Regions from separate parts of the Glutamicibacter protophormiae genome, predicted to be linked through region 2. Evidence: predicted binding sites of a transcription regulator. Region 2 holds the regulator's gene; the other holds the start of a gene.

Region 1 (15,829 bases), 770 kb from region 2:
TTTTCCGCTTGTTCCACGATGGTTCGTGCTCCGTAGTGTTCGGCTTCGTTCCGCCCGCGTTCCAATAGATGCTGCGGGTTGATCCCTTCCTGGCCCAGAATGTTATGGGCATGGGAGGCGCGAACATTTCGCGGCCGGTTCGTGTCGATGACTAAAACCGACCTGCGCGAACGCCCCAGTGCGACGGCCGCTGCCAGTCCAGCGCTGCCACCGCCGATGATGATTGCATCGAAGTTTTCCATTGCAGTGTCCTTTCAAGGGATAGTGAAAACCACGATAGTTCGAATTTGCCTTTTCCGGGTATCGTTTTGCGTATGACGCAAGAACTTGATGTGGACAGCACCATTCGCCAGCGGATTCGCGCACTGCGGCAAAGCCGGGGCTGGTCCCTGGAATCCCTGGCGTCCAAGGCCCAACTCAGCGTCTCCACACTGAGCCGCATCGAAACCGGCTCGAGGCGTATCGCCTTGGACCAACTCGTGCCCATTGCCCGCGCCTTGGGCACGACACTCGACGAACTGGTCGCAACGGCCGGACGGGACGTCGTCATCAGGCCGGAGCCGGTTGACCTGCCGGGAATGACCATTTGGAAACTGACCAATGAGGACGCAGTCAACGGCGTGACGGTATCGAAAATCCGTTACGACTCCGCGACCGCCCCGGCGCCCAGCGAGGCACGGATCCACCCGGGCAAGGAATGGTTCACCGTGCTCTCCGGCGAAGTGCAGTTGAAGCTGGGCGATAGGACCTACCACGTCATCGCCGGGCAGGCAGCCCAATTCGACACGTTGACCCCACACGTCATCTGGGCCGTGAACGGGGTCGCTGAAATTCTCAGCATCATGGATCACGAGGGCCGCAGAGCGCATCACGATGATCGACCGAGCTGATCTGGCGCGATAAGTGCTTTAGTGGTTTGGCTCACGAATTCGATACGCTGGGATCAACGACACATCCGCGCGAACATGCCTGGAGGGCAGCAATGACGCATCAGCTCACCGAGGATCTGGACAAGATTCTTGCGTCGGGAGACTTCTACTTCGAATCGCTGGGCGACGGGCGCTACCGCTCCTCGTGGCATGCCCAGGGGGCATGGAATGCGCATGAGCAGCATATGGCACCGGCCTCGGGCATCATGGCCCACGAACTTGAGCAGTTCCAGCCGCGAAGCGACATGCGCATAGCCCGTCTGAGCTTTGAAATCCACGGCCTGATCCATGCCGGTGAATTCGAGATCACTACGCGCATGGTCCGCCCGGGCCGGACGATCGAACTCATCGAGGCCAAAATGACGGCCAAGGGCCGGACCAGCATTGTTGCGCAGGCTTGGCGGGTGATTACCGGGGATTCCTCGGCTGTTGCGGGTGTCGAGGACCCCCGGGTCGTTGGTCCGCAGGATTGTGAAGTGTTGGAAATTTCCAAGCTCTGGCCCGGTGGATACATCAAATCCGTCGAGATGCGCGCCGCCGAGGGTCGCCGCCCGGGGAAGGGGATTGCCTGGCTGCGCACCCCCTATGATCTGGTAGATGCCCACAACGCCTCATCGATGTCGCGCCTGATCGGGCTCGTCGACACCGCCAATGGTGTCGCTCCGCGGGTGGAACCCGGCGCCGGCCAATGGATGTTCCCGAATCTTGATCTGCAGATCCACATGTACCGCGCTCCGGCGGGAGAATGGCTGGGGTTGGAAGCGCAGCAAAGCTACGGCACCGATGGAATCGGGTTGACCTCGACGGTTCTGCACGATGAAAGCGGACCGTTCGGGCGGGCGGAGCAGATTCTGACGGTCCGTTCGCGCTAGGATCCGGGGTTGAGGTTTGCCAGCAGCTTCTTGAGCTGAGGTTTCGGGATGATAGTGAATCCCTTGGCCCGGTAGTTCTCCCTGCCTGAGGCATGCGCCTTGAATAGTGCGTAGCCTCGTTTGAGCAGGAACAGCACAGGCTTGCGGCGTTCCGAAACATCTCTGACGAATCGGCGGATGGTTGTCAGCAGTGCTGGCTCGTCGACGTAGTAGGCCTGGACATCGATTCCCTGGGCGCGCAGCGGTTCGAGGATTTCCGAAAGGAAGATCCCTTCAGCGATGATGGGGCCGCCGTTGCCGGAAATCCTTCGGTGCCCGTCATAGCTTGAGGTGGAGATCGAATAGTTGGGCACCATGGTACTGCCAGATTCCAGGAGTTCGTTGACTGCTTTCAGCGCTGCGTCCATATTCCAGGTACCAGGGTGGTCCCAGTCGACTTCTCCGTAGGGTGTGCGGGGAAACGCCACGGGGTGCCCGTCTTCGGAAAGCTGTCGGTAGAACTCATCGAGCGGAAGATGGGGATTTCCGAACCGAGCCGCAAGGTAGGACTTGCCTGATCCTGATGGACCGCCGATGAGAATTACTGGTGTAGATGAAGAAGGCACACGACCAATTATGTCCTACTGGGCTCGGGGCCCAGTAATTTCAACTCTCGGCTCGCTCCGCCGGTGACAGGGCGTCATTCGTTCCAAACCGGTTCGCTCGCTGAATTAGACTCGTGACCATGACCTTGTGGAATCGACAATCTGATGCCCCGTTGACCTTGTTGCGCGAGGACCCCAGCGGAGCTCCCGGAGACGATCTGGAACGCGGGGTGCAACTGTTGCGCGAAGTCCAATCCGGCGAGCGCGGGCCGCTCCTGCGCTTGTACCGTCCGGACCCCACCTTGGCGTTCGGCCAGCGTGATGTGCGGCTCCCGGGCTTCGAGCTGGCACGCCAGGCTGCTGAAGAGCATGGGTTCGCGCCACTGGTGCGGAAAGCCGGCGGTCGAGCGGCAGCCTACCACCGCGGCACCTTGATCGTTGATCATATCGAACCGCAGTCCGAAGCGATCATGCACCAGCAACAGCGATTCGAGATCTTCGCCAGGCTTTACGCCGATGCATTCCGCAGGGTTGGGGTCCAAGCCGAGGTGGGGCCGATCGACGGCGAGTACTGCGTCGGGGAGCATTCTGTGCACGGGGTCCCGGGTGCGGTCTCTGCGATCAGCCATTCGGTCAAGCTGGTGGGCACCGCGCAGCGGGTGATTTCCGGCGCTTGGCTGTTCTCCAGTGTTTTTGTGGTGGAGAATTCGCAACCGCTGCGCCGCGTGCTGGACGCCGTCTACCAGGCCATGGAAGTCCCGATGAATCCCGAGACGGTGGGGGCCGGGGATGATCTGGTTCCCGGACTCACGACCGAAGCCTTGATCGTGGCGCTGTTGGCTGAATACCGGGAGCATGTCGCTGTCCTGGAACCGGAGGCCCGTTAACCACGAAGTTCCCGGAACCTCCAAGGTTCCGGGAACTGTGCAATTAGGGCGGAATTACGCTCCGACGCGCTCGACGACTTCCTCGATGCGCGGGTTGGTGGCCGCGGTGCCGTCGGGGAAGATCAGGGTCGGGACGGTCTGGTTGCCGTTGTTGAACGACTCGACGATCTGCGCGGTGCCCTCGACCTCTTCGATGTTCACCTCGGTGTAGGCCACGCCCTTCTGGTCCATCAGGCGCTTCAGGTTGCGGCAGTAGCCGCACCAGCTGGTGGTGAACATGGTGACCCCGCCGGCGGCAGGAACGTACTTCTCAAGGCTCAATTCGTTGCTCATACTTCATGTAACCACGTGACCTGTTCGTTTGTTCCGAGTGACCCGAACGAGCCACTGTTTTCTGTCGCCCAGCCGACTACACTGGGAACAAAATTCGAACAAATCTGCGGGGGTTCATCATGTGCGGACGCTACGTCATGGCCAAGGCCATCGGCGACCTGGTTGCCGAGGCGGAAGCCGAGGCTGACGCGAATCTGGAGCTTCGCCAGTCGTGGAACGTCGCACCGACCACCGATGTCCCGGTGGTGCTCGAGCGGATGATCGACGGGCAGCTGCACCGCCAGATCCATGTGGCCCGCTGGGGCCTGGTTCCCGGCTGGGCCAAGGAGCTGTCGGTGGGGGTGCGCGCCTTCAACGCGCGCAGCGAAACCGCATCCTCCAAGCCGACGTTCCGTTCGGCGGTCAAGAAGCGCCGGGCAGCGGTTCCCGTGCAGGGCTACTACGAGTGGAAGAAGGAAGGCAGCAAGAAGCGGCCGTTTTTTGTGCACCGCGACGATGGCCAGCTGCTCTTCTTCGCCGGGTTGTACGAATGGTGGAAGGACGAGGACGGTAGCTGGATCCTGTCCACCACGATCATGACCATGGATTCGCCCTCGAGCGAAGAACCTGGTGTGCTCGGCGAACTGGCAGGGCTCCACGACCGGCTGCCGATTCCGCTGGATCGGGACATGATGGCCCGCTGGCTGGATCCGGAACAGGAAGACGGCGACGGGCTGATCGAGCAGATCCGGTCCGAGGCCTTCGACGTGGCCTCAACCTGGACCATGCACGAGGTGGATCCGGCGGTGGGAAATGTGCGCAATGACGGCCCGCAACTGATCGAACCGCATCGTTCGTTGTTCTAGGCTTCGGTGCGCCGGGCCGGTGCACCCGCGTGCAGCCCGACCCCTAGGCCGATTGCCCCGAGCCCGAGTGCGCTGAGCAGCTTGCCGAGAATCTGGGTCCCGGTCACCCAGGGTGCAGGGGAGATGGCGCTGTTGGACAACGGCGCATAGGCGAACCAGCCGAAGGTCTGGACCTGCAGCGCATCCCAGATCAGCAGGCCGGTGCCGGCGGCCAGCACCAGCAGCCCGGTGAGCCAGATGATGCGCGTGGTGAGTACATGTTTCCTGCTTTTGTGCATGCGGCGCCCCAGGATCAGCCCCAGGCTCAGGCACAGCGCCCCGAATCCGAAGGCCAGCAGCAACTCGCCGGAAACCTGCAGCGGCGAGGGGCCGATGGAAAAGGCGTCCGCCGATAGTGGTTCGTAGCTCCCCGAATAGAACAGGTACTCGGCTTGGCTGTCGCGCCAGAGCAGCACGCTGCCGGCCAGGATGGACAGCGCCCCGATCCAGCCGGGGATTTTCCCCGAGCGCACGCGGGCGGAAGATTCAGGCATGGGAACATCCTTTCACACGAAAGCCCACGCCGGGATGGAATTTCTCATTCCATTCCGACGTGGGCTTGGCGTGGTGCAGCGCTATGCGGCTAGTGCCCGCGGGCGATCCACTCATCCAGGTTCGGTGCTTCGTCCCCGATGGTGGTGGCGGCGCCGTGGCCGGTATTGACCACGGTTTCAGCCGGCAGGGTCAGCAGCTTGGAGCGGATCGAGTCGATGATCGTCTCGAAGCTCGAGTAGCTGCGGCCGGTGGCGCCGGGACCCCCGTTGAACAGGGTGTCGCCGCTGAACAGCACTCCCAGATCCTCCGAGTAGAAGCAGGTGGATCCCGGCGAATGGCCCGGGGTGTGCAGGGCGGTCAGCGTGGTCCCGGCGACGGTGAAGCTGTCGCCCTCGTGGATTTCCGCGTCGATGTCGCGTTCCGGGTACACCGCGTCCCAGAGCATCTGGTCTTCGGGGTTCAGGAACAGCGGGGCGTCGACCTCGTCGGAGAACTGCGCGGCGGCGCGGATGTGGTCGTCGTGCCCGTGGGTGAGCAGCACCGCCATCACCTCGCGCTTGCCGATGGCCTGACGGATGGCCTGCGGGTCGTGCGCCGGGTCGATGACGATGACCTCGGCGTCGTCCCCGACGAGCCAGACGTTGTTGTCCACTTCCCAGGTGCCGCCGTCCAGGCTGAAGGTGCCGGAGGTGACGATGTTCTCGATGCGTGCGGCCATTAGATTTCCACCACCGAACGCAGCACGGTGCCCGCGTGCATCTTGTCGAAGGCGGATTCGATCTCGTCGATGGTGATGCGCTCGGTGACGAAGGCATCCAGGTCCAGCCGGCCGAGCTTGTACTGCTCGACCAGCATCGGGAAGTCGTGGCTCGGCAGGCAGTCGCCGTACCAGGAGCTCTTCAGCGATCCGCCGCGCCCGAAGACGTCCAGCAGCGGCAGCTCGAGGGTCATCTCCGGGGTCGGGACGCCCACCAGCACCACGCGGCCGGCCAGGTCGCGGGCGTAGAACGCCTGCTTGTAGGTTTCCGGGCGGCCCACCGCGTCGATGACCACGTCGGCGCCGAAGCCGCCGGTGAGGTCCTGGATCGCGGTGACGGCGTCGACCTTGCTCGAATCCACGGTGTGGGTGGCGCCGAAGCGCTTGGCGGTTTCCAGCTTGTCCGGGTTGACGTCCACCGCGATGATGGTGGTGGCGCCGGCCAGCTGCGCGCCGGCGATGGCCGCCGCGCCCACGCCGCCGCAGCCGATGACGGCCACGGATTCGCCGCGCTTGATCTCGCCGGTGTTGATGGCCGCGCCGATGCCGGCCATGATGCCGCAGCCCAGCAGGCCCACGGCCGCAGGATCGGCGTCCTCGTCCACGATGGTGCACTGCCCGGAGTGGACCAGGGTCTTCTCGGCGAAGGACCCGATGCCCAGCGCAGGGGAGAGCTCGGTGCCGTCTTCCAGGGTCATCTTCTGGGTGGCGTTGTGGGTGTTGAAGCAGTACTTCGGCTCGCCCTTGGCGCAGGCGCGGCACTGGCCGCAGACCGCGCGCCAGTTCAGGATGACGCGGTCGCCGACCTTGACGTTGGTGACGTTCTCGCCGATCTGGCTGACCACGGCGGTGGACTCGTGGCCCAGCAGGTAGGGGTAGTCGTCGCCGATGCCGCCGAGCTTGTAGTGCAGGTCGGTGTGGCAGACGCCGGTGGTCAGCACGTCGACCACGACCTCTCCCGGCCCGGGATCCGGAACGATGATGTCGACAACCTCGACCGGGGCGTCTTTGGCGCGGGAAATGACCGCTTTGACCTTATGGGACATGTCGGTGGGCTCCTTGTGGTGGATTGTGCTTCTGACCCGATGCTATCGGTGCGGCAGGCGCGAAGCTAGGAGCCGCGCGCCGAATGACCAAGTGTGGCGTGGGTCAGCGGCCCTTTTTGCCCGCTCCGCCCATTGTCCCGGATTCCTACATAGTTGCTGTCCTGTTTAATCGTGGACTTTTACACGGTGGGCGCTTAATACTTGAATGGACTATCCGAGGTGAAAAGCACAAGTCAGGGACGAAGGAGCAGTAATGCAGGAACAACACATGATCGAACTGGCCCCGGGGCTTCGGATCCCCGCCATCGGTCTGGGCACCTGGCCGCTGACCGGAGAAGAGGCCGCCGACGCGGTGGCCAGGGCGCTGGGCAACGGCTACCGCCATGTGGACACCGCGGCGAACTACGGCAACGAGCAGGCCGTCGGGGCGGGCATCGCGCGGGCCGGGGTGCAGCGCGACCAGTTGTGGGTGACCAGCAAGTTCAACAAGGAAGACCATTCGCGCGACGGCGTGGCAGCTGCATACGAACGCGCCTTGGAACTGATGGGGCTGGATTACCTGGACTTGTACCTGGTGCATTGGCCCAACCCGGCCCAGGGAACCTTTGTCGAAGCCTGCCAGGGGCTGGAGGACCTGGTGCAGGCGGGAAAGCTGCGCTCCTGGGGCGTCTCCAACTTCAAGCCGGCGCACCTGCAGGCAGTCTTCGACGCGGGGCTGCGCCCCGTGCTCAACCAGGTGCAGGTCGACCCCGAGCATCTGCAGCGCGAGCAGCTGGAGTTCCATGCCCAGCACCGGCTGACCACGGTCGCCTACAGCCCGTTGGGCCGGGCGGGGGATTTCCTGTCCCATCCGGCGATTACCGCGGCGGCGGAGCAGTACGGAAAGACCCCGGCCCAAATCGTGCTGCGCTGGCACCTTGATTCAGGGCGCATCGCAGTGCCCAAATCCGCCAGCGATGTCCGCCAGCGGGAGAACCTGGAGATTTTCGACTTCGCGCTGACCGGGCAGCAGGTGGCTGCGATCGATGCGCTGGACACGGGAGCCGGCCCGCGCCTGGATGCGGATTCCTTCGGTCACTAAAACACAACACCATGGAAGGCTGCCCCGGAATACGGGGCGGCCTTTTCGGCTTTAATCGTGGCCCGCAAGCCGGTAAATGGTTGCTGACCTGTGGTTTGGCGAGCGTTTCCGGGACGCCTTCCGGGGCCGGTGAATTTCCCCGAAATTTCCCTAGGTGTTGCAGGTCACGCGGGGGTACACTCAAGTGTGCGCAAAACGTACTACTGTTCGGATAGCGCGCAATTCAGTTCTTGATACTTGGAGGTTCCCATGGCGATTGACCAGAGCAGCGCAGTTGCCGGTACAGAGCTCTCGCGCGCCGAGCAGTCTTACCGGGTGAAGCGGGCGAAGAAGGCGGCCCTGGCCGCGTTCCTCGGCGGCATGCTGGAGTACTATGACTTCTTCATCTATGCGACTGCCGCGTCGCTGATCTTCTCGCACATCTTCTTCCCGGCGGGGGATCCCACCATCACCCTCATGGCGTCGTTCGCCACCTTCGGCGTCGCCTATGTGGCCCGCCCCTTCGGTGCCATCGTCTTCGGGCATCTGGGCGACCGGCTGGGACGCAAGAACACGCTGGTGCTGACCCTGATGCTGATGGGCGGGGCAACCTTCGCCATCGGCCTGCTGCCGAACTTCGCGCAGGCCGGCTACCTGGCCCCGGCCCTGCTGGTGTTCCTGCGGCTGGTCCAGGGCTTGTCCGCCGGCGCCGAGACGGCGGGATCCTCGACGCTGACCATGGAGGAGTCCCCGGTGGGCCGGCGCGGGTTCTTCCCCTCCTTCGCGATGAGCGGGATCTCGGCGGGTATCGTGCTGGCCTCGCTGGTCTTCATCCCGGTCGCGGCGATGGACGAGGCCGCCAGGATGTCGTGGGGCTGGCGTGTGCCCTTCCTGCTTTCGGTGGTCGTGATGATCGTGGCGATGCTGGTACGACGCTCGCTTGAGGAGCCCGAAGTCTTCGAGGACGAGGTCAAGTCCCAAGGCGGCGGCGAGAAGGAAAAGCTGCCGTTCCTGCTGATGCTCAAGACCCACCCGGCGCAGTTCTTCCAGGTCTCGCTGATGTCCTTCCAATGCGTGACCAATACCCTGATGCAGGCCTTCGGCCTGGCCTACGCAGTCAGCGTGGGAATCCCCGCGGCGACGATGCTGGTGGTCAGCATCGCTGGCAACGTGCTGGCGATCTTCACCCAGCCGCTGAGCGCCTGGTTCTCGGACCGCTTCGGCCGACGCCCGATCTTCATCACCGGCATCCTGTCTTCCGGCGTGTTGATCTGGGTCTACTTCTGGGCGATCTCCACCTCGAATATCGTGCTGGTCTTCCTGCTGAGCATTGCGATCACCGCGGGCAGCTACGCGGTGTCCAACGCGATCTATCCGGCCTGGTTCTCCGAGCTGTTCCACGTCAAGGTCCGCTACTCGGGTGTCGCCATCGGACTGCAGGTGGGCATCCTGTGCGCCGGGTTCACCCCGATGATCGCCACCGTGCTGGTCGGCGGCATCCCCGCCAACTACGGGCCGGCGGCCTGGATCGTTGCAGGGTCCTCCATCGTGGCGGCCATCGGCGCCATCTGGGCCCGTGAAACCTTCAAGACCCCGCTGCATGAGCTGGGCAACCCGGTGGATTAGAACTTCCGCCTCCTGCCAAAGGCCCGGAATCAGTCGGTCATCGACCGGCTGGTTCCGGGCCTTTGCGCGTGTAGGGGTGGCGCGACCGGACGTCCCGCTCAGTGGGATGGCGGATTTCGGCGGTGCATGGCCGGGATGTAATCGTGCCACGTGCGCCCGGAATCTCGGGCGACGCCAGAACCACGGGAGGAAATCGATGACCCAGAAAACCCGACGCGTCGCCGTTGTCACCGGCGCCAGCCGCGGCGCAGGCAAGGGGATCGCACTGGCACTGGGCGAAGCCGGGGCCAAGGTGTATGTCACCGGGCGCACCACCAACGAAGGCGAGGCCCCGCTGCCGGGAACCGTTTTCGCCACCGCCGAGGAAATCACCGCCCGCGGCGGAATCGGCGTGCCGGTGGTGCTCGACCACACCGACGACACCCAGGTGAAGGCGCTCTTCGAACGCATCGCTGCCGAAGACGGTGCCATCGACATCCTGGTCAACAACGCCTACGCGGTGCCGGCGGAGCTGACGCTCGCCGGGGCGTTCTGGGAGAAGTCGCTGGACCTGCTCCAGGTGTTCAACGTCGGGCTGCGCTCCAGCTATGTCGCCAGCTACTACGCCGCACCGCTGCTGATCGCCGGCGGCGGGCTGGTGGTGAACACCTCGTCCTTCGGCGGCACCTGCTACATGCACGGGCCGGCCTACGGGGCCGGCAAGGCCGCCGTGGACAAGATGGCCAGCGACATGGCCGTGGACTTCAAGCCGCACGGCGTCGCCGTCGTCTCCCTGTGGATGGGGATGCTGAAGACCGAGCGCACCCTGGCCGAGCTGGCGAAGAGCCCCGAGCAGTACGGGGAGCTGGAAGCCACCGCCGAATCCCCGGAATTCCCCGGCCGGGTGATCGACGCGCTGCACCGCGACCCGCAGCTGATGCAGCGCAGCGGCCAGGTGCTGATCGCCGCGGAGCTGGCCGCAGAGCTGGGAGTGCTGGACGTGGACGGGGCGCAGCCGATCTCCCACCGCCCCATGCTCGGAAACCCGCCGGTGTTCTCCGGTGCCGTGATCGCCTAGACCGCCGACCGAACCCCAACCCGAAACGATTTGTCAGGAGAACAATCCATGGATTTGGAACAACGCCTTGCCGCGCTGGAGGCGATCGAAGAGATCAAGGCGCTGAAGCACCGCTACTGGCGCGCCTGCGACGGGAAGGACCCGCAGGGATTCCGCGACTGCTTCATTAAACGCGGCGCGATCATCGACTACGGCCCCATGGGCGCCTTCGACGACGTGGAGCCGATGGCCGAGATCTTCACCCAGGTGGCGCTGGCCAAGGTCGACGGCAAGCACGTGATCTTCGACATGCACCACGGAATGCACCCGGACATCACGCTGATTAGCCCCACCACCGCCCGGGGCCGCTGGACGCTGCGCTTCCGCCAGGTCAACCTGCTCGAGGGCACCGAGTACCTGAAGACCGGCGAATACGACGACGAATACGTGCTGGTGGACGGGCAATGGAAGATGTCCGCCTGCCGCTTCACCGACACCTGGTCGATGACCCGCGCGCTGGATGAGAGCGCGCAGATCACCGAGGGCGAGTTTATGGCGGTTCCGGCGCCCTAGTGGCGCCCATTAGAGGCCCGAGGCTCATGCGGATCCACCGCGCGGGCCCCGGGCCTTTCGCGCGCCTGCACCGTGGAGGGCGGCTCGTGTTGTCCTGATCAAAAAATTTGTTCAAGAATCCGGGGCCCGAGCCAAACTGTCGGCAGGGCTGACTAGTGTAGCTACCGATCGAACACATGTTCGAATAGAATGAGTTTGTTGATTAAGGAGCGCACACGTGGGCATATTCACCGAGCCGATCGAGGTTACCCGCGCAGCGAACGGAATACCGCTGCGCGTCACCTGGCAAGGGAAAGACTACCGCCTGGTGGCCGAACCCGAACGCTGGTTCGAACGCCGCAAATGGTGGGAGGAGAACATGAGGATTCCGCGTGGACTAGGGGCAGGAGTAGCCGATTATGAAATGTGGCGACTGCAATTGGTCTCGTCGGAGGGTCGCGGCGAGTCCTTCAGCGTCGATGTCAGCTTCGACGCGCAGAGCACCCGCTGGCGCCTGGTCCGCCTGCATGAACAGCATGCCCGTAGCGCCTGAGTCGCCTTTCGAATACATGTTCGAGCCGGTGGCATGAGCTTCACGCATCTGAATGTGGCCTCTTCCTACAGCGCCCACTATGGGGTCTCCACCCCGCCCCAGCTGGCCGCCGCCGCGCACGCCATGGGCGCCGAAGCCCTGGCCCTCACCGACCGAGACGGACTCTACGGGGCGGTCAAGCACGTGGCCGCCTGCCTGGAACATGGGCTGCGCCCCCTGCTGGGCGTGAATCTGGCCCTGCTCGACACCCCGGGCCATGCGGCCGGGCGAATCATCCTGCTCGCCCGCGGGAACAGCAATGGCGCCGGCTACGCGGACCTGTGCCGGAGCATCAGCCAAGCCCACCAGGCGCCCCACGGCATTCCGGGGCTGACCCGTCGCCAGATCTCCCACCGGGTATCCGCGGGAAACCTGATGCTGCTGGTCGGCGGGGAATCCGACGTGGCCCGGGCGCTGGTTCGCGGGCAGTATGCCAAGGCCCGCGCGCTGCTGGCCGACTGGAAAAATCTGGCCGGCCCCATGCTGCGCGTGGAAATCACCACCCACCTGTCCACCCGCGGATCCCGCTACCACCTCGGGGAAGCCGGAAGGATGCTCCGCTACGCCGACGAACTGGGCCTGAAGGCGGTGCTGAGCAACGCGGTGCGCTACGCCGACCCCGATGGCGCGGTCACCGCGGACCTGCTGGATTCCGCCCGTACCCTGAACAGCCTGAAGGAGATGGACTCCTGCCAGCCCAACGGCCAGGGCTGGCTCAAGTCCCCGCGGGAAATGCGCCAGTTGGCCTCCGAAATCTCCCGAGCCACCGAGCGCGGCTGGATGCGCAAGCTGCTGCAGGAAACCGAGTCGGTGGCCAGCTTCGCCGTCCTGGACCCCGGCAGCGACCTGGGCTGGAAAAAGCCGGTCATTCCCGAAGCCTCCGTGCTGGGCCTGCACCGCCCGGCCATGCAGGAACTGACCGAACGCGTCTACGCCGCCGTGCCCCGGCTGCTGCCGGGCGAAAAGCGGCACGACGTCGAAAAGCGGCTATCCCTGGAGCTCGGGGTCATCAACCGGCTGGACTTCGCCGGCTACTTCCTCACCGTCGCCGAAACCGTGAAGCTCATCACCGGGCTGGGGGTGCGCGTGGCCGCCCGCGGCTCCGGAGCCTCCTCGCTGGTCAACTACCTGCTGGGGATCAGCCAGGTCAATCCGCTGGCCCACGACCTGGTCTTCGAACGCTTCCTCTCCGACACCCGCACCACCCTGCCGGACATCGACATCGACGTGGAATCCGCGCGCCGCCACGAAATCTACCGCACCATCTTCGCCAGCTTCGGCGAAGAGCGGGTGAGCCTGATGAGCATGCAGAACGCCTACCGCGCCCGCGGCGCCGTCCGCGACGCCGGAGCCGCCCTGGGGCTGGACGACGGGCAGGTGGACGGCATCGCCAAGCAGCTCTGGCGCTTCTCCGCCTCCTCCTTCCGCGAAGCGCTCGCCGCGAAGCCGGAGCTGGGCGAACTGGCCGAGCGGCTCGCCGCCGACTCCCAGCTGGACATCCTGATCGACGCCACCGAACGCCTGGACCGGTTGCCCCGGCACATCTCCATGCACCCGTGCGGCGTGATCCTCTCCGATGCCTCGCTGCTGGACCGCACCCCGGTGCAGCCCTCCGGGATGGGACTGCAGATGAGCCAGTTCGACAAACACGACATGGACCTCATGGGCCTGATCAAGCTCGATGTGCTCGGGGTGCGCATGCAGTCCGCCATCGCCTACACCCTTGAGGAAATCGCCCGGCTGCACCCCGACGCGTCCGCGGTCGCCCGCGCCGGAGGACACGCCGACACCAGCTACATCGACCCGGCCGGGCACATCGACCTGGCCCGGGTCCCGCTGGACGACGCCCCCACCTTCGAGCTGATCCGCTCCACCCACACCCTGGGCTGCTTCCAGATCGAGTCCCCGGGCCAGCGCGAACTGATCGGCAAGCTCGCCCCCACCGAATTCAACGACCTGATCATCGACATCTCGCTGTTCCGCCCCGGGCCCATGCAGTCGAACATGGTCAAGCCCTATCTGGAGCACCGCCACGGCTTCGCCCCCGAGCAGTTCCTGCACCCCGACCTCAAGCCCGCGCTGGCCGAAACCCACGGGGTCACCGTCTTCCATGAACAGGTGCTGCGCATCCTGCACGTGATGACCGGCTGCACCCTGGGCATGGCCGACGTCTACCGCCGCCACCTGGGCAACCCCGCCCAGGAACCGGCGGTCGAAGAATACTTCCGCGCCAACGCCGCCGCCAAGGGCTACAGCCCGGAAACCATCGACAAGGTCTGGAAAGTGCTGGCAGGCTTCGGCTCCTTCGGCTTCTGCAAGGCCCACGGGGCCGCCTTCGCCGTACCCACCTACCACTCGGCCTGGCTCAAGGCCCACCATCCCGAAGCCTTCCTCGCCGGCATCTGGGAACACGACCCGGGAATGTACCCCAAGCGGCTGCTGGTCTCCGAGGCCCGCCGCATGGGCATCCCGATCCTGCCGCTGGACATCAACCGCTCCACCGGGCACTACCGAGTCGAACGAATCTTCGAATACGCTCCCGCTGCGGCCCCCACCGTGCCCCGGGCGCCCGGAACCCTGCGCCCCGGACGCTACGGTGTCCGCCTGGCCTTCCGCGACATCCACCAGATGAGCGAACGCGAGGTCCAGCGGCTGGTCGCCGGCCAACCCTACGAGCACCTGGCCGAGGTGCGGGACCGCGCAGGCCTGTCCCGACGCACCTACCAGAACCTCGCAGCCCTGGGCGTCTTCGACTCCCTGCTGTCCGGAACCAACCGGGCGGATACCATCGCCCACACCCAATCCATGGCCCGCACCAGCCTGCCGGCCAAATACCGGCCCGGCCCCGGGCAGCTCACCTTCGACCTCGGGCAGATCGAACACATCACCAACACCGGAGCGCAGCTGGAACCGGCCGAGATCATCCGCACCGAACTGGACCTCATGCACCTGGACGCCAGCGAACACCTCATCACCTCCTACCGGCAACGCCTGGCCCACCTGCCGATCACCCAGGCCATCGAGCTGCTGCACCTGCGCAACGGCACCGAGGTGCTGGTCGCCGGGGTGCGCGTGGCCACCCAGACCCCGCCCATGCGCGGAGGCAAACGCGTGGTGTTCATTTCCGTGGACGACGGCACCGGCTGCATCGATGCCACCTTCTTCGACGACACCCAGCAGCGCACCGGGCCGCTGCTGTTCTCCACCCGCATGCTGCTCATCCACGGCATCACCCGGCGCACCGGACCCCGCGGCATCTCGCTGCAGGCCCTGAACGCCTGGGACCTGCACCAGCCCGAAACACTGCCCGCCGCCGGATACTTGGAGAACACAGCCCGCCCGCGCCCCAGCTACCGGCCCAAGCTCGGCCAGAGCCCCGCCGAAACCGTCGGAGAGCTCGCCCGCCGCATGAACGCCGAGGACCTGGACCAGCGCGGGGCCCAAAACATGTAGGGGGAACCAGAGGTGCGAGGGATCAGCCCGTCAGGCTCCGCGAACCACGCCGGGCAGCTGTGCGAGCGAAACCGGTTCCCGGCCCCGCTCCCGCGCGCCGACATAGCAGGCGCGCATCCCGACCGCTTGCGGGCCCCGGATGTCCGCATCCCAGTTATCTCCCACAAACACCGCATCCTGCGCAGCGATACCATGCGCATCCAGCACCATCCGGAAGATCTGCCGGTGCGGCTTGCGCCACCCCAGCTCTATGGAGGTGAAGACCCGATCGAAATATGTATCCAACTGCAGCTCGCGCAGCAGCCTCGGGACCAGCGCCGCATCGTGGGTATTGCTCACCACGCTCAGCACATGGTCTGCGTAGAGATCCTGCAAACAGGACCGGACAGCGGCAGCGGGGGCAACCTGAGCGCTCCACACCGCAAGATACTCCCGCACCAGGCGGGCAAGCTCGCCCTCGCGGATAGTCGGAGAACCCAGCAGCTCCCAATAGCGACTGGCGATCTGCAACATCGAACACTCACGCCCGGAGCGGTGCGCCGCCGAGTCCAGCTCGTCCCATGCGCGAGTCCACAACGCATCCGCCTCTGCCTGTCCCACCCGAGCCGAAGCCCTGCGCGCAAATTCCAGCGGAGCGTTGAACGCACTCGGCAGAATCGAGGGGTCATAGCGCACCAAGGTGCCGAAGAAATCAAAATAAATGTGCGAGGGCATGGGTTCATC
Region 2 (15,829 bases):
GCCATCGATGCGCGGGCTGGATTCAATGATGCCAACCTCTGCGACATCCGCTGCAAACTTCTCCAGCAGGCGGATACCCATTTCGGGACGCTGCTGTTCACGACCGCGGAACTGGATCATGGCCTTGACCTTGTCACCGGCGCCCAGGAAGCGCAGTGCGTGGCCGACCTTGGTCTGGTAGTCGTGGGTGTCAATCTTCAGGCGGAAGCGAACTTCCTTCAGGACCGTGTTGGTCTGGTTCTTACGAGCTTCGCGAGCCTTGACTGCGGCTTCATACTTGTACTTGCCGAAGTCCATCAGTTTGCACACTGGAGGCTTGGCGTTGGGTGCCACCTCGACCAAGTCCAGATCGGACTCGTGAGCCAGTCGAAGCGCGTCCTCGATGCGGACGATGCCTACCTGCTCACCATTGGGGCCGACGAGACGTACCTCTGGCACGCGAATGCGCTCATTAATGCGTGGATCGCTGATGTGTCACTCCTGAAATCCTAAGTTCCATACCCGCAAACGAAGAAGGCCTCCGGCTGCGATTGCAGGCGAAGGCCACAGTGACGACACGACATAACTTCGGAAAACTCCGAGTTGCATCTGGGACATGCTCAAGCACATCCTGCCGAAGTACCCGGAAGCCTTAAGCGGCGACAGCGGGTGGGAGTTGGCCTCCACTTGCATGGCTCAATACTAGTACGATCCGTCCGCCCGGCGCGAACCGGTGAACGCTGACTGCATGTATTGAGTCGGTCTGTGACAAGCTTAGCAGTATGAGTACCGAAGACACCAACTCGCACCAGCACTCCGTCGACCAGCAGGTGCGTGACATCGCTGAGGTCGCGGCAGTAGAGATCATCACGACGGCCGCTGTTCACCTGATGAGCGCCGCTGCCGTCAAATGCGGCCTGGCCGAAGGCGACGACGCAAATGAACTGAAGGATTTGGATGAAGCCCGCAAGCTGATCACCGCCCTCGCAGGCCTAGTCACTGCCGGGGCACCGGAGATCGGTTCGCAGCATGCGGCGCCGCTGCGCGATGGCCTGCGCAGCCTGCAGCTGGCGTTCCGCGAAGCTTCGCTGATCCCCGACGAGCCAGGCAAGGGTCCCGGAGAAAAGTTCACCGGACCGGTCAACTAGCCTTCAACCCGAAAAATTTAAGAGATTAAGATCATCCTCGGCCCGGCATGCTATGCCGCACCGAGGATGATTTTTTTATGGTCCGCGTATCCGTGAAGCCGGAACCTACGCTGCAATGCGTGTACGGGTGCGTTGGCGACGGACCCGGCGTCGAATTTGCTGGGCGATCAATGCCATGACAACAACCGCGATGGCCAGTGACCCAATCCCGACGAATGCCAGCGGTGGGCCGAAATTGTCGACCATCACGCCGGTCAGCGGAGAGCCCAGCGCTGTGCCGCCGGTCATCGCCGATCCGTACCAACCCATGGCTTCGCCTCGGCGCTTCTCCGCCACCAGGTCCGTCAACCATTCGGAGGCTGCGGACAGGGTCGGCGCGCACATGAAGCCCGGGAGTGCGGAGAAGATCGCCAACGACAGAGGATCCCAAGCGAAGAACATCGGGATTGTCAAAATCGCCATGAGCAGCAGCAGCACAAGAGGCGAAATATTGCGGCGCATGGCGCCGTAGAGCAGCCCGCCGATCAGCGAAGCTCCGCACCAGAAGAGGAAAACCAAGCCGAGCTGTTCACTGTTGCCGCCTGCTTCGAGTTCGGCCACGATGGACACCTCGGTGCCGGTCAGCAGCATTCCCGCCCCGGATGCCGAGATGAAGACCGCGAGCACCGAGGCGCTAACCCAGTTGAACCGGTTCTTGAAGTTCTTTCCGCGTTTCTTGATCCTGGCACGCGCAGATTTCATGCCGGCAAGGATCAGTTCGCCTTCAACCTCGGGCACGCCCACCGGGGCGGCAGCGATGAAGCTTGCCTCGGCCCCGAGTCGCTCCTCATGGACGTTGGCCTTGTTCGCCGAAGCCTTAGGATCGGCGCTGCTGGTCGGAGGGTTCAGGAGCATCATGGCCAAGCCAGCCACCGAAGCCGTCACGCCGATGACACTCAACCCGATGGTGCTTGAAATTTGGGTGGCCACGATGCCTGCCGCCGCGGGACCGACAATGAACACCAGCTCGGTTGCGGTCGCGTCCAAGGCGAACGCGGTGCGCCGTTGCTCTCCAGTGGTCATGACACCCAAGGCGGTACGGACTACGGAAAAGACCGGCAGTGCAAAGAGCCCTCCGATGAACGCCAACGGATAGATCCACACCAGCGGGACGTGGGGTACGGTGCACCAGACGGCAGTCTCCACGATGACCGAGGGAATCAGCGCCCGTCGCAAGCCCCACATGTCCACGCGGGCACCACGCCAGGGGGCGCCGATCGCGATGCCGATCGTCATCAACGCGGTCACCAGACCGGCGGAAACCCAGCTTTGGTCGAGGTTGGTGACCAAATGGAGCAGAAGCAACATGCCCAGCGCCGAATGAGGAAGCCGAGCCACCATGCCGATAACCAACAGTGAAGCGATCTGAGGCTGACGCAGAATCTGCCAGTAGTTCTTCATGACGTGGGGTGTTCCTCTTCGGGTAGGCCCATCCCTAGCTGGATGAGCTGAGCAAGCTGATTTCTATTGAGTCCACCGCCTCGGCAAACTCGGGTTTTCGGGCCAACTGCCCGTGGATACTTGACGCGATTTCCCGCGCATCGTTTTCGCTGGTCCCTGCCGCGAAAACGAACTGAAGGTTCAGTTCCGGTCCGGAGCCGCCTCCGGGGACTGCTTGGCCCTGTGCGTCACGTGATCCGACACCTCGGCCCGGTGCAACCTGCACCTTGCGCAGCTGGTCGTAGCCACTAGTCGCTTCCTGTACCAGCTCGGCAATGTGCTGGTTCAGATAGCTCGGCGTCCATTCGATCTGTTTGGCAAGATTCCACATGCCAGGTCGTCGAAGGACGAAGGTATAGTCACTGCCTGGATCCAACACCAGCAGCTGGCATTCTTCGCTAACCGCCGACAATGCTGCGCGCGGGGCGTAAACTGCAACAGGTCTCGCTTCGTTGTGCCATGCCTGGAGACGTTCAACGGTAGTGAACACCGGTAGCGCCATGCGTCCGTCCGGCCCCTTGATCTTGACCAGAGCCATGTCTGCTTCCTTGTCGGCGGCGAAGCCGTGCTCGGTCATCGCCTCTTCTCCGAGCTGGGCTACTACCGCAACGAAGACTCGGGCGTTGGCCAGTGTCTGGTGGACGCCTGACTCGCTGCCCTTGCCGGCGCGCAGATCAGCCAGGGCCTGCATGACCTCGGCATCTGCCAGTCCATCATCCTTGTCGAACTTGTGCAGTGGATTATCTTCACCGGCCAGGTCTCGACCTTCCCAGCTCTGACCTGCGGAATCAGTCGCGGAACCCGCCTGAGCCAATGCCGCGACGATATGTCCGGGCAGATGGCGCTTAGGAGTGGATTCAGGTTGCTCGGTGTTCATAGATCCATGCTATCTGTGAGAAGCCCGACGCAAGAACAAGTTTCAGGGACTGGGGCATGAGCTTGCCCACGAGATCTCGGGCACATTTCAGATTTTCCAGTCGCTGTCGCTTCGCGGCGGACCCAGCTCGTGAAATCTTCAAAGCACGGCAGCACGGGATACGCGTACTTGGATAGTGCAGATGTGCCGGGCGTGCTCCGCTTGGTTCCTGCCTACTGTTCCGTGCAGAAATTTGCGACCTTCGAGGGCCGCAGAACGCGAAAGCTGAAAGATGGTCCTTTTCCGCACCATAAAAGAAAAACGTGGATCGGTTGGAGTATTCCAACCGATCCACGTTTTCAGAACTTTGCTTCAGGCGTAGCTAGCGACGGCCCGCCACATCAAGCGCCTGTGGCAGCGTGAACTGCCCGGAGTACAGCGCCTTGCCCATGATGGCGCCTTCGATGCCTTCCGGCACCAGTGCACGCAGGACACGCAGGTCTTCGAGGGAGGAAATGCCACCCGAAGCTACAACCGGCTTGTTGGTCTTCGAGGCGATCTCACGCAGCAACTCGACATTCGGACCACGCAGGGTTCCGTCCTTGGTTACGTCGGTAACGACGTAGCGTGCGCACCCGGCATCCTCAAGACGGGCGAGCACTTCCCAAAGGTCTCCCCCGTCCTTGGTCCAGCCATGACCCGACAGGGTAGTGCCGCGCACATCCATGCCGACGGCGATCTTGTCGCCGTGGCGGGCAATGGCCTTGCGGGTCCATTCCGGGTTCTCCAGAGCGGCGGTACCCAGGTTCACGCGGGTGGCACCGAATTCCAGCGCCCGGTCGAGCGATGCGTCATCGCGGATGCCGCCGGAGAGCTCGACCTTAATGGTCAGTTCCTGGGCGATACGCTGGACGATCTCGATGTTGCTGCCACGGCCGAAGGCCGCATCGAGATCGACCAGGTGCAGCCATTCAGCACCGTCGTTCTGCCAGGCCAGTGCCGCTTCCAGAGGGTCGCCGTATCCCGTTTCGGATCCGGCTTCGCCCTGAACCAGGCGCACTGCCTGACCACCGGCGATATCTACTGCAGGTAGCAGTTCGAGGATTGGTTGCTCAGTCATGTTGTCCTTCTTCGAAAGTTTGAAACTAGAGGGTCAAGGCCCATGCTGCGATGACACAACCAGCTGCCAGGCCCCACGCGGCGATGATCCACGACAGGTGCGCCTTCTGGTTCTTCAGGGAGATTGCTCCGCCGGCAAGAAACGCGCCGACGCCGAGAAGTACGATCGACCACATCTTAGAGGGTCTCCAGCCAGTTGCTCAGCAGCTTCTTGCCGGCATCCCCGGACTTCTCCGGGTGGAACTGCACGGCCGACAAGGCACCGTTTTCAACAGCTGCAATGAAGGGGGTTCCATGGGTGGACCAGGTGACCTGCGGCGGGGTCATCGCCGGTTGGGTGACGTCGAATTCCCACTTCTGAACTCCATAGGAATGCACGAAGTAAAAGCGCTCGTTCTCGATTCCCGCGAAGAGCTTGGTTTTCTCCGGCGGGCGGACGGTGTTCCAACCCATATGGGGGATGACGTCAGCCTGCAGTCGTTCCACGGTGCCGGGCCACTCGCCGATACCGGCAGTCTTGACGCCGTGTTCAACACCCTCATCGAAGAAAACCTGGTGTCCAACACAAATTCCGAGCACTGGCTTGCCTCCGGCGATGCGACGTCCGATCCACCGCAATGCGCCGAGCTTGGTCAGCTGCTCCATGACCGACGCGTATGCGCCGACTCCGGGGACGACCAGTCCGTCGGCCGCCAGGACCTTTTCCGGGTCTGCGGTCAGTTCCACCTCGGCTCCGGCTGCTTCCAGTGCACGCACTGCCGAGCGAACGTTGCCCGAACCGTAGTCCAGAACAACAACTTTCTTCTTTGCCACTTAAAGGGCACCCTTCGTGGATGGAATCTTGTCGCCCATGCGTTCGTCGCGCTCGACGGCTTCGCGCAACGCACGTGCGAAGGACTTAAACTGCGCTTCGACAATGTGGTGCGGGTCGCGGCCCGAGAGCACCTCGATGTGTGCGCAGATTTGTGCGTGGAATGTGATCGCCTCGAAAACGTGACGGGTCATCGAACCGGTGAAGTGTCCGCCGATCAGGTGGTATTCCTGACCCGCTGGCTCACCGCCATGCACCAGGTAGGGGCGCCCGGAAACATCCACCACCGAGCGGGCCAGCGCTTCATCCAGAGGTGCGTAGGAGGTTCCGAAGCGTCGGATTCCGGCCTTGTTGCCCAGGGCAACACGCAGCACCTCGCCAATGGTAATCGCCGTATCTTCCACGGTGTGGTGCACGTCGATATGGGTGTCACCAGTTGCACGCACGGTGAGGTCGATCAGTGAGTGCTTGGACAGAGCAGTGAGCATATGGTCGAAGAACGGCACTGTGGTGCTGATCTCCGAGACGCCTGAGCCATCGAGGTCCAGTTCAACGAATACCGAGGATTCGCTGGTGACTCGTTCCATACGGGCGCGACGTGCGCCAATCAATTCGGCAGACATGTCTTCCTTCGCTTGTCTTGTCTACTTCTGCGTGCTGAGCAGTTCGGTCAGTCGCTCTAAGAAGGCGGTCGTTTCGGCCTCGGTACCCGCGGTGACTCGCAGGGTACCGGCGATTCCGTTGTCACGGATGATGATTCCGGCATCCAGAAGCCCCTGCCAAATGGCGTGGGGGTCTTCCAGCCCGCCGAAGAATACGAAGTTGGAGTCCGAAACCGAAGGCTTCAAGCCAAGTTCGGTCAAGGTACTCACGATGCGGTCTCGCTGGGTCTTGATTTCCTCGACCTGCGCCAGCAGGAGGTCTACGTTCTTCAACGCTGCAATGGCCGTCGCTTGGGTCACCGCAGAGAGGTGGTAGGGCAGGCGGACGAGTCGAATCGCATCGGTGACTTCCGGCGCCGCCGCCAAATATCCGACGCGGGCGCCGGCCAAGCCGAAGGCCTTGGACATTGTTCTGCTGACGATCAACCGCTGACGGCCCGCGAGGAGGCTCAACGCAGATTTGGTGTTGGCCAGTGAAAATTCAGCGTAGGCTTCGTCGACGATCACCATTGCCTTCGTCTCCGAGGCCGCCTCATAGACAGCCTCGATGACATCCAGCCCCAATGCGGTGCCAGTTGGATTATTCGGCGAGCAGAGGAAAACGATATTCGGTGCGTGCTCGCGCACCTGTGCGGCAGCGGACTCAGCGGAAAGTGTGAAATCATCGGCTCGCTTGCCGGCAATATATTCCGTATCCGTCCCGCTGGCCAGCAGCGGGTACATGGAATAGGTGGGGCCGAAGCTCATCACGCTTCGACCGGGGCCGCCGAAGGCCTGCAGGATCTGCTGCAGGATCTCGTTGGAGCCATTGGCAGCCCAGATGTTCTCGCGGTCCAGATCGTGGCCCAGGTACCCGGCCAGGAGTTCGCGCAATTCCACGAATTCACGATCCGGGTAGCGATTCAGCGTCGCCGCCGCCTTGGAGACTTCTTCCGCGATGGCATCGACCACGGTCTGCGGAAGCGGATGGGTGTTCTCATTGACATTCAGCTGAATTGGCACGTCAATTTGTGGCGCACCGTAAGGGGACAGCCCGCGGAGATTCTCACGCAAGGGCAGCTGACTCAATAGTTCACTGCGGACATTCACGTCATTAAGTCTAATGGTGCGGTCGGCGGTTCCAGAATCGGCGACGAAGCTTGGTAACAATACCTGTCGCCACCGAAGGGGGTAGGCCGGCTAATTAGCCAGCACCGGGATGTCCAAGGTATCACCGACGCGGATCTCGCTGGAATCCAGGGCGTTGATCTCTGCGATGTGTTCCATGGCGGCGTTCACGTCGTACCCGACGGCATATTCACGGGCAAGATCCCACAGGGAGTCTCCCGGGATCACCGTTACTGCCACGGTTTCAATTCCCTGCGGCAAGGTGGACGAGGCCTGGGCGCTGGAGGTGAATATGGATACCAAGAATGCGGCGGCGATGGTCAAGATGAAAACGGGAACTCCAACCAGTACCGCCCAGCCTCGGCGATTGATGCGAATCTTCATATGTTCTTTGGTGCGTTTCGAGTCAAGTGCGACGGTAGCCATGACTATTCTCCTCAACAGTGACATGATACGAACCTATCTTCGAATACTAACTTCGAAGATGTGTTCGACTCTCGTATATCTTTTCTAACAGACCCTCGCGGAAATTGTCCAGACACTTTCGAACAAATCTTTGAAAGACTCCCTCACATCGACTAAGATTTCGAAGTAGAAGAGTAACGAGTACATAACATCACCGGCTTCCGACAGTTAGGCATCCGCCCAGCTCTCAACCGGTGATTAGGGAAGGCTAAAGGACATGTCAGCTTCAGAGCGCACTCCCCGATCGAACGCACGTTCGCTGACGATCCGCCAGAAGAAAATTCTGGAGACCATCCAGCGATCGATCGGCAAGAACGGTTACCCACCATCGATGCGCGAGATTGGTGACACCGTGGGACTCAAGAGTCTTTCGAGTGTGACGCACCAGCTGAGCCAGCTTGAAAAGCTCGGCTACCTCCGTCGCGATCCGCGTCGTCCTCGCGCAATGGAGATCCTGCTTCCGTTGCAGCTCAGTGAGGATGCAGCAGCGGCCGAGGCCCCCAAGCCGGTGGACGAAGCCGGCAAGGAAGATGCGAAGATTATCGAGCTGAGCACCTCGGCGGACACCACCATGGTGCCGCTGGTAGGCCGTATCGCCGCTGGCGGTCCGATCTTGGCAGACCAGACTGTTGAAGATGTGTTCGCTCTTCCACGCCAGCTGGTGGGCCATGGCGAATTGTTCATGCTCCGCGTCTCCGGCGATTCAATGGTTGACGCAGCAATCTGCGACGGCGACTGGGTTGTGGTGCGCCGCCAGCAGACTGCGAACAACGGCGACATCGTGGCTGCCTTGCTCGATGAAGAGGCAACAGTGAAGACGTTCCGGCAGCGCGACGGACATACCTGGCTGCTGCCGCAGAATTCGCGTTACGAGCCAATTCTCGGTGACGCTGCGACCGTCATGGGCCGGGTGGTCTCGGTCATGCGTTCGCTCTAGTCCAATATGCCGAAGAGCGCTGGGGATCAGTTCCATGGAGCTGATCCCCAGCGCTCTTCGGTTTAGCTCGGCATCCGAGAATCACTGCTCGCTAGCTTGGGATGCTTACCGCGTTCTACCCTTTGGTTTCAATATCAATATTTCCGGTCGCAAGCCTTCGCAGCTTCAAGACTCGACGTTGGAAAAGAGGGCTCGGAACTAAGTGCAGTTCTCGGAGAGAATACGCTCACTCGCTGCATGCTCGGCACCTGTCATCCATAAACCGTACTTATGTTTGACCTCAACTTGCCGAGTCACGTAATCGCACCAGTATCCTCTTTCCGGTGGAAGCCAGGTTGCAGCATCACTGTCGCCTTTTGACGCATTGGTCGGACCGTCCACAGCCAGGAGATTCAGTGGGTCATTTGCGAATTCCTGACGTTCCACTGCCGATAGCTGCTGTGCCCCCTTTTGCCATGCATCAGAGAGTGCAACTACGTGATCGATCTGAACTGCATTGCTGGTTCCCTGACCACGTTGAAACTGGATCGACTTGCCCGTGTACGGATCGTTGAGGGTTCCGGTCAAAACGACGCAGTCCCCCGTACCGTCTTGGAAAGAGTGGACCACGAGGTCACGGGCGAGAATATCATTACGCGCATCGCACCCGTTTCGGTCCGGATCCCCCCACCCGCTGCCAAACAGGTCGCGGTCGTATCCAGTCTTAGGCGCACGTCCCTTGACCGGTACTTCCGCCAGAAGCTCCAGGGCTCCGGTCGCTTCCTCCCCGAGGTTCTCGGCATCTTGTGCGGTTGATGCTGTTGCCGAGGAAGGCCTGGCTGACTCCGCAGGCGTTGCAATCGGCGTTGGGGCTTCACTATAGATCTCAATCGGCGGAGCTTCGCTCCGGATCACGATTTCAGGTTGATCCGCGGACTCATTGCCGTCCGCGAGACTGGCACCACCAGCCGGTGCGGAGCATCCCGTGAGAATCGCCGAAAGCGCTAGAAATGCGCTCGAAGCAATCGCTATTTTTCGCAACCGACACCGTCCCCATCACGATCAAGCTTGCGCGAATATCCCGGGTCACCTTGATAGATGGGAGCGGCCCCGGCATTCTTCACAGCCGTGCAATTCGCATAGGAGGTGGAAGATGATGCCTTGGCAGGCCGAGTGTAGGCTTCAGGTGCTGCACGTTCTGCCTTTTCTTTGGCAGCTTGCTTCTGCGCTTCCTTTTTAGCCGCTGCCTCCTCGGCCCTTCGCTTGTCGGCAGCGGCTTTCTCCGCTGCTTTCTTTTCGGCAGCAGCCTTCTCCTCCACAGCCTTCTTCTCGGCTGCCTTCTTCTCGGCTGCGGCCTTTGCCTCTGCGGCCTTCTTCTCTGCCTCTTGCTTGGCAGCTAGAACAGACTTATCGTGGTCGCCTTGGCTGGTCCAAACAAGTGCATTCGTGGCACCCTCGTCGCAGTACAGCTTCTCGGAAGCTTGTTCCATGACCAGCTCGTCCCCCTCGCACGTTTCGCCAATGAAATCTGCAAGCGTGGACGGCGATGGACTGGGTGTTGGTGTTTCGCTCACCTTTGTGGTCGGAGCTGCGTCGGCAGAGGGTGGAGCGTCCGCCGCGCCGGTGGTGTCCATGAAGCCGCCAGCGACGATGGTGATAAGAACCGAACCGGCAGTTAGTGCAGCAATTCGCTTCCTGCCGAAAATACGGAGAAACGGCAGTTTGCCCACGACCAGTCCGATCAAGGAAACGATCAGGAGAAGCAATCCCAGCAACAATGCCAATTCGGGTACGGCAAGCATCAAGATGACCAGTACGGCAAGAACGGTTACGACAACCCAGAGTTTCTTGCTGCTCTTCGATTTCGGACGCTCCGGTGGAACAGGAGAAGGAAAATAGGACACGGTACTTCCTCAATGAATTCGTGATGATACGAAATTCCATCCTCTTGATGCACCTGTACAAAAACAACTTCAGGTCCGTCTATTAATTTCTCAAATTCGTCCGGGAATATTGTTCATAATTTCAAGCAGCAAGTCCATCGAAGACTTTGGAGAGCTGATTTTGGGTTCACTTCGATATCATCTAATTTCAGGAAATTCGGAAGCGTGCCAGTCAGCAGGACTTTCAACTTGAAACGTGCTCTGATTCCCTCATCTAGCCACCGGTGTCGGCACTCATTTCCTCTGGCATCACCGGAGAATCCGACAACCCAGCACTCTAGCGAGTAGCTGGCGAACGATGCTGGAAGTAACCAATATCACCCTTCATCCATGGTGATGGAACTGAATTCATCCGCAATTATCCGGCACGGGAAATTCTGCACAATTGAACCGTCTCTACAGCGAAAATGACAATTCCGCGCCACCACCTCTGGAACCGCCCGCGAACACTCCGATAATCGAATAAACGGAACAGCGGAATGCGGGGTGCGTGAGAATTGCGACCACCATTCCACGGCTCCCAGTGAATAAAAATCATCCCATCCTGAAAGCCGTTTCAGCGATCCAAGCGGTTATCCATTCGGGTCCATGCGCTTGAGAACGCCGACGATGGTCTTCTTGTCCACTGTGGGCCACATGGGCGGCAGCGAGGCTTTCAGGAAACTTCCATAGCGTGCAGTAGCCATTCTCGAATCGAGGATCGCGACAACCCCTTTGTCCGACACTGAACGGATCAGGCGGCCAGCGCCCTGGGCGAGGCGGATAGCCGCATGGGTTGCCGAAACCTGCATGAATCCATTGCCACCGTGCTTCTGCACATCCTCGGTACGTGCCTTGGAAATTGGGTCGTCCGGACGGGGGAACGGGATCTTGTCGATAATGACCAAACGACAGGCGTCGCCGGGCACGTCTACACCCTGCCACAGGGTCATGGTACCGAACAGACAGGTGTCCCGCTCCTCGGCGAACTGTGCCACCAGCGACTTCATGCTCGCCTCGCCCTGGCAGAGGATGTCCACGTCGAGGCGCTCGCGCAGAATCGCGGCCGCCTCTTCGGCCGATCGCTTCGAGGTGAACAGCGCCAGCGCGCCACCGCCCGAAGCCTTGATCAGATCCTCGATTTCGTCCAGGGTCTCAGCCGCAAGCTGCCTACCTGGTTTGGGCAGGTGCTTGGCAACGTACAAGATGCCCTGTTTCGGATAGTCGAAGGGACTGCCAACGTCGATGCCGGTCCAGGAAGGAGCCCCGGCGCCCATGAGCCCGAGAGATCCCGCCACGGAGTCGAATTGCGCGCCGATAGCCAAGGTGGCGCTGGTCAAGATGACGGTGCGCCCGTCGAATAGTCCTTCACGCAGCTTTCCGGCCACGGAGAGCGGCGCCACGTTGAGTGTTGCCGGTTGGGTGTCATCCGCCTCGACATAACCGCGGCCCTCGACGAACTCGCGTGGGCGGGTGGTGTAGAGCACCTCACGGCGCTCTTCAGCTTCGAGCATGCGGATGGCATCGTCCATGACCGCCTGCATTTGCGACCGCGCGGTCTGCCGGCCGCCATCGGCTGGTGCGTTTGCTTCCGGCTTGGTCAATGCGAGAACCAGCCGTGCCTGCTCGACGATGTCGTTCAGGGCGATACCCATGTCTTCGCGCAGCCCGGTCGGCAATAGCCCGGTTGGAACTCCGGTCAAGGCCTTTTCCAGCCTGTTCGTTGCCTTCACCAGTTCATCCACGTTCACCGCGCAATGGCGCTTGGCGCCGCCCGCTGCGGTGAGTACCGTACGAGCCGACAATGCCCCGGACACCGAACTGGTGACGCGGTCTTGGAGCTCGTGTGCTTCGTCGATAATGGCGACGTCGAAGTCCGGCAGCACCGACAGCCCTTCGAAGGCGGAAACTGCCAGCAGGGCGTGGTTGGTAATCACCACATCGGATTCAGCCGCGCGGGCGCGGGCCATCTCCGAGAAGCATTCATCGGCCATGGGGCATTTCTGCGAGCCCAAGCATTCCATGGCGGAGACCGAAACCTGTTTCCAGGCTTTGTCGCTGACGCCCGGGACCAATTCGTCCCGGTCCCCGGTGTCGGTGCGCTCGGCCCAGTCGCGAAGCTTCATGACTTCGCTGGCCAGAGGCGAAAATGTCTGCCCCCTGGGCGCAGCGGGCTCGTCCAAGGAGAACAACGTCCCCTCGTCATCCTCCGGATATCCGCCGCCGAGCTTGTACTGGCAGAGGTAGTTGGATCGGCCCTTGAGCAGGGCCACATCCATGGGTCGCGAGAGCTTGCCCTTGAGCGAATCCAGGAGCCGGGGTACGTCGCGACCGACGATCTGCGACTGCAACGCCAGGGTTGCCGTCGATACGATCACCGGCTTGGAGCTGGTCTGCGCGTGCGCCAGGGCCGGAATCAGGTAGCCCATGGACTTGCCCGTACCGGTTCCGGCTTGCACGAGCAGGTGCTCTTCGTCTTCCAGCGCCGAGACGACATGTTTGACCATTTCCTGCTGGCCAGTGCGCATGGCACCGCCCATGGAAGTTACTGCCGCTTCCAGCAGGTCAAGGGCCTGCTCTTGCTTATCCATGAAGGTTGAAAGTCTCCAACTCTGCTGCCATTGATTCTCTTACCTTGACGATCATTCTGGTTCCGTTCTCCAGATGCTCGCTGTCAAGGATTTCAGATTCGCTCTGATGCAGTTTCGCGATCAAATCCCCGCGGTTGTATGGAATCAGCACTTCCATCTGCACGCTCGGACGCGGGATGGAAGAGCTGACCTTCGCCAAGAGCTCCTCGATGCCCTCTCCGGTGTGCGCCGAGACAACCACGGTGTTCGATTCGCGATTGCGGATCCGTTCAATGACGAACGGGTCAGCCACATCCGCCTTGTTCAGCACGATAATCTCGGGAATATTCAGTGCATCAACTTCACCCAACACCGTGCGTACAGCCTGGATCTGGCCTTCCGGGTCCGGATGCGAAGCATCGACGACGTGGAGGATCAGGTCAGAATCGGCGATTTCCTCCAGCGTCGATCGGAAAGCCTCCACCAGCTGGGTAGGCAGGTTCGACACGAAGCCCACCGTGTCAGCCAGCGTGTAGGTCAGCCCGTCTTCCGTAGCCGACTGACGTACCGTGGGATCCAGCGTGGCGAACAAGGCGTTCTCCACCAAGACCCCGGCGTTTGTCAGACGGTTGAGCAATGAGGACTTCCCGGCATTGGTGTAGCCGGCAATGGCCACCGCCGGAACCTCGTTGCGGCGGCGGTTTGCGCGCTTGGCTTCGCGAGCCGGTTTCATCGCCTTGATCTCGCGACGCAGTTTGGCCATGCGGTCGCGAATGCGCCGGCGGTCCATCTCGATCTTAGTTTCACCCGGGCCGCGCGAACCGATGCCGCCGCCGGCGGCGCCGACACGGCCACCCGCCTGACGGGACATGGACTCGCCCCAGCCGCGAAGACGCGGAAGCAGATATTCCAGCTGGGCCAGTTCGACTTGGGCCTTGCCCTCGCGGGACTTGGCATGCTGCGCAAAGATATCCAGGATCAGGCTGGTGCGGTCGATGACCTTGACCTTGACGACGTCCTCCAGCGCACGGCGCTGCGACGGGGCAAGTTCAGCATCGACGATCACGGTATCGGCTCCCGTGGAAGCCACGATCTCGCGCAATTCCATGGCTTTGCCCGAGCCAAGGTAGGTCGACGGGTCTGGCTTGCTTCGGCGCTGCACCACACCGTCGAGTACCTCCGAGCCGGCGGTCTCTGCCAGCGCGGCCAATTCGCGCAGGGAGTTCTCCGCTTCGGTGACGCTGCCCTCGGTCCATACCCCAGCCAAGACCACGCGTTCCAGGCGCAGCTGGCGGTATTCGACCTCGGTGACGTCTTCAAGCTCGGTAGACAGGCCCGCAACACGGCGCAGCGCGCGTCGTTCGGCTAGATCGTCCTGCTCGCCGTCGTAGGTGGAATAGCCGGAGGAAAAGCGGTTTAGTGCTGTCGCCTGTCCCGAGAAGATGGATTCATCATCGGATGCGAAATGCTGCACCTGCGGCCCCTGGGCCTCATCTGCCGCAAGAATGCGATCAATGGCCGCCTGAATCTGGGCTTCGTCCATTGACGATGAATCGTGTTCGTGTGACTCGGAGTTAGTCATGGTCTCCTTTGAAGTACTTCGCTTTCCAGAATAGTGCGGGGCACCCCCACTTTGCGACGTGGCACGGTCGTTTTCTAGGTGTTCGTTGGTCATTGAGTATCCTTTGCAATTTTTGATGACAGCGATCGACGCTGATGTTGATGCGGTTACTCAAACGCAAAGGCAAGGTGAAGACCCCGACACACCTGGGATTCTGAAAAGTAGAAAAGACTTTGCCGCCTGCGGATTCCGCTGTCCAGGCGCGCAAAATCAGCGCCGGGAATCCGGGAATCACGGGTAACCGTGTGGGCTACGTATTAGACGAAGAACAAAGTCATAGGGAAAACTCTATCAGTCTTGCGAACACCCGTACATATTGTCTTTGTCACGTTGCCTCCAGCCGTGTTTGGCGCGTGCGCACGCAACGATAAACTTTGCAGTATGAGCTCGGATCACTACTTCAGCGCCAGCCCCGCCTCGGCCGATGAACGCCGCACGATTTCTGTCGAGTTGAACGGCCGCGCCCGCAAGATTCAGACCGCAGCGGGTATCTTCTCGCCTTCGGGCTTGGACAAGGGCACCGAAGTGCTGCTGAAGTATGTTCCGACGCCGCGCGGACGCATTCTGGACATCGGCTGCGGCTGGGGACCCATCACCATCACCGCCGCGGAGCAAAGCCCCGAGTCTCTGGTCTACGGTGTCGATGTCAACGAGCGCTCCATCGAGCTAGCCCGCCTGAACGCGCAGAACCTGGGCTTGGACAACGTGGTTGTCGGCCGGCCTGAGTCCGTGGATCCCGAGCTTGAATTCGACACGATCTGGTCCAATCCCCCGATCCGTATCGGCAAGGAAGCCCTGCATGAGCTGTTGCTGCAGTGGTTGCCGCGGCTCGCGCCCGGCGGCGAGGCCTGGATGGTGGTGCAGAAGAACTTGGGCAGTGATTCCCTGCAGAAGTGGTTGGTTGCCCAGCTCCCGGGCGACTGGAGCGTCACCCGTGAAGCTACGGCCAAGGCTTTCCGCGTCTTAAAGGTATCCCGCCCGGCCCGGTAGCCTGCCCCGGCCGAGCCGCGGGCGGGACTGAGCGCTAGTCCCGGCCGATGATGCCTCGCGCAACCAGTTCCGCCGGTCCGCTGAGCACGGTATCTTCCCGGGCGTCGCCGTTGGCAAGGAATTCAACCCCGACGGTGCCGCCGGGAACCTCGACCGACCAATTATTGATCAGGGCGGTGCCGCG

Evidence for each region. The regulator LexA, encoded in region 2, represses DNA repair genes until DNA is damaged. The targets are predictions, from matches to a motif close to TCGAACANNTGTTCGA.
Region 1: JQN66_RS09160 (DUF6504 family protein) is a predicted target of LexA. The motif match lies at 11,251-11,266, and genes of this name have one in related genera.

The regions. Positions count from the first base shown of each region.
Region 1 covers NZ_CP069806.1:1,966,207-1,982,035, reverse strand. Annotated here, with positions in the region: gene JQN66_RS09230 (NAD(P)/FAD-dependent oxidoreductase) at 1-242, opposite strand, end outside; gene JQN66_RS09225 (helix-turn-helix domain-containing protein) at 333-890, shown strand; gene JQN66_RS09220 (thioesterase family protein) at 983-1,801, shown strand; gene JQN66_RS09215 (uridine kinase family protein) at 1,798-2,406, opposite strand; gene JQN66_RS09210 (lipoate--protein ligase family protein) at 2,526-3,272, shown strand; gene JQN66_RS09205 (mycoredoxin) at 3,327-3,605, opposite strand; gene JQN66_RS09200 (SOS response-associated peptidase) at 3,725-4,450, shown strand; gene JQN66_RS09195 (hypothetical protein) at 4,447-4,983, opposite strand; gene JQN66_RS09190 (MBL fold metallo-hydrolase) at 5,073-5,702, opposite strand; gene JQN66_RS09185 (S-(hydroxymethyl)mycothiol dehydrogenase) at 5,702-6,787, opposite strand; gene JQN66_RS09180 (aldo/keto reductase) at 7,041-7,868, shown strand; gene JQN66_RS09175 (MFS transporter) at 8,118-9,473, shown strand; gene JQN66_RS09170 (SDR family NAD(P)-dependent oxidoreductase) at 9,670-10,530, shown strand; gene JQN66_RS09165 (nuclear transport factor 2 family protein) at 10,579-11,082, shown strand; gene JQN66_RS09160 (DUF6504 family protein) at 11,300-11,614, shown strand; gene JQN66_RS09155 (DNA polymerase III subunit alpha) at 11,648-15,106, shown strand; gene JQN66_RS09150 (HAD family hydrolase) at 15,137-15,820, opposite strand.
Region 2 covers NZ_CP069806.1:1,198,897-1,214,725, reverse strand. Annotated here, with positions in the region: gene infC (translation initiation factor IF-3) at 1-438, opposite strand, end outside; gene JQN66_RS05760 (DUF1844 domain-containing protein) at 762-1,127, shown strand; gene JQN66_RS05755 (MFS transporter) at 1,233-2,567, opposite strand; gene JQN66_RS05750 (SseB family protein) at 2,602-3,483, opposite strand; gene priA (bifunctional 1-(5-phosphoribosyl)-5-((5-phosphoribosylamino)methylideneamino)imidazole-4-carboxamide isomerase/phosphoribosylanthranilate isomerase PriA) at 3,845-4,582, opposite strand; gene JQN66_RS05740 (hypothetical protein) at 4,608-4,757, opposite strand; gene hisH (imidazole glycerol phosphate synthase subunit HisH) at 4,759-5,394, opposite strand; gene hisB (imidazoleglycerol-phosphate dehydratase HisB) at 5,395-6,015, opposite strand; gene JQN66_RS05725 (histidinol-phosphate transaminase) at 6,037-7,143, opposite strand; gene JQN66_RS05720 (LysM peptidoglycan-binding domain-containing protein) at 7,234-7,587, opposite strand; gene lexA (transcriptional repressor LexA) at 7,844-8,563, shown strand; gene JQN66_RS05710 (HNH endonuclease family protein) at 8,762-9,583, opposite strand; gene JQN66_RS05705 (excalibur calcium-binding domain-containing protein) at 9,571-10,446, opposite strand; gene JQN66_RS05700 (ATP-dependent DNA helicase) at 11,058-13,055, opposite strand; gene hflX (GTPase HflX) at 13,048-14,616, opposite strand; gene JQN66_RS05690 (class I SAM-dependent methyltransferase) at 15,037-15,645, shown strand; gene dapF (diaminopimelate epimerase) at 15,680-15,829, opposite strand, start outside.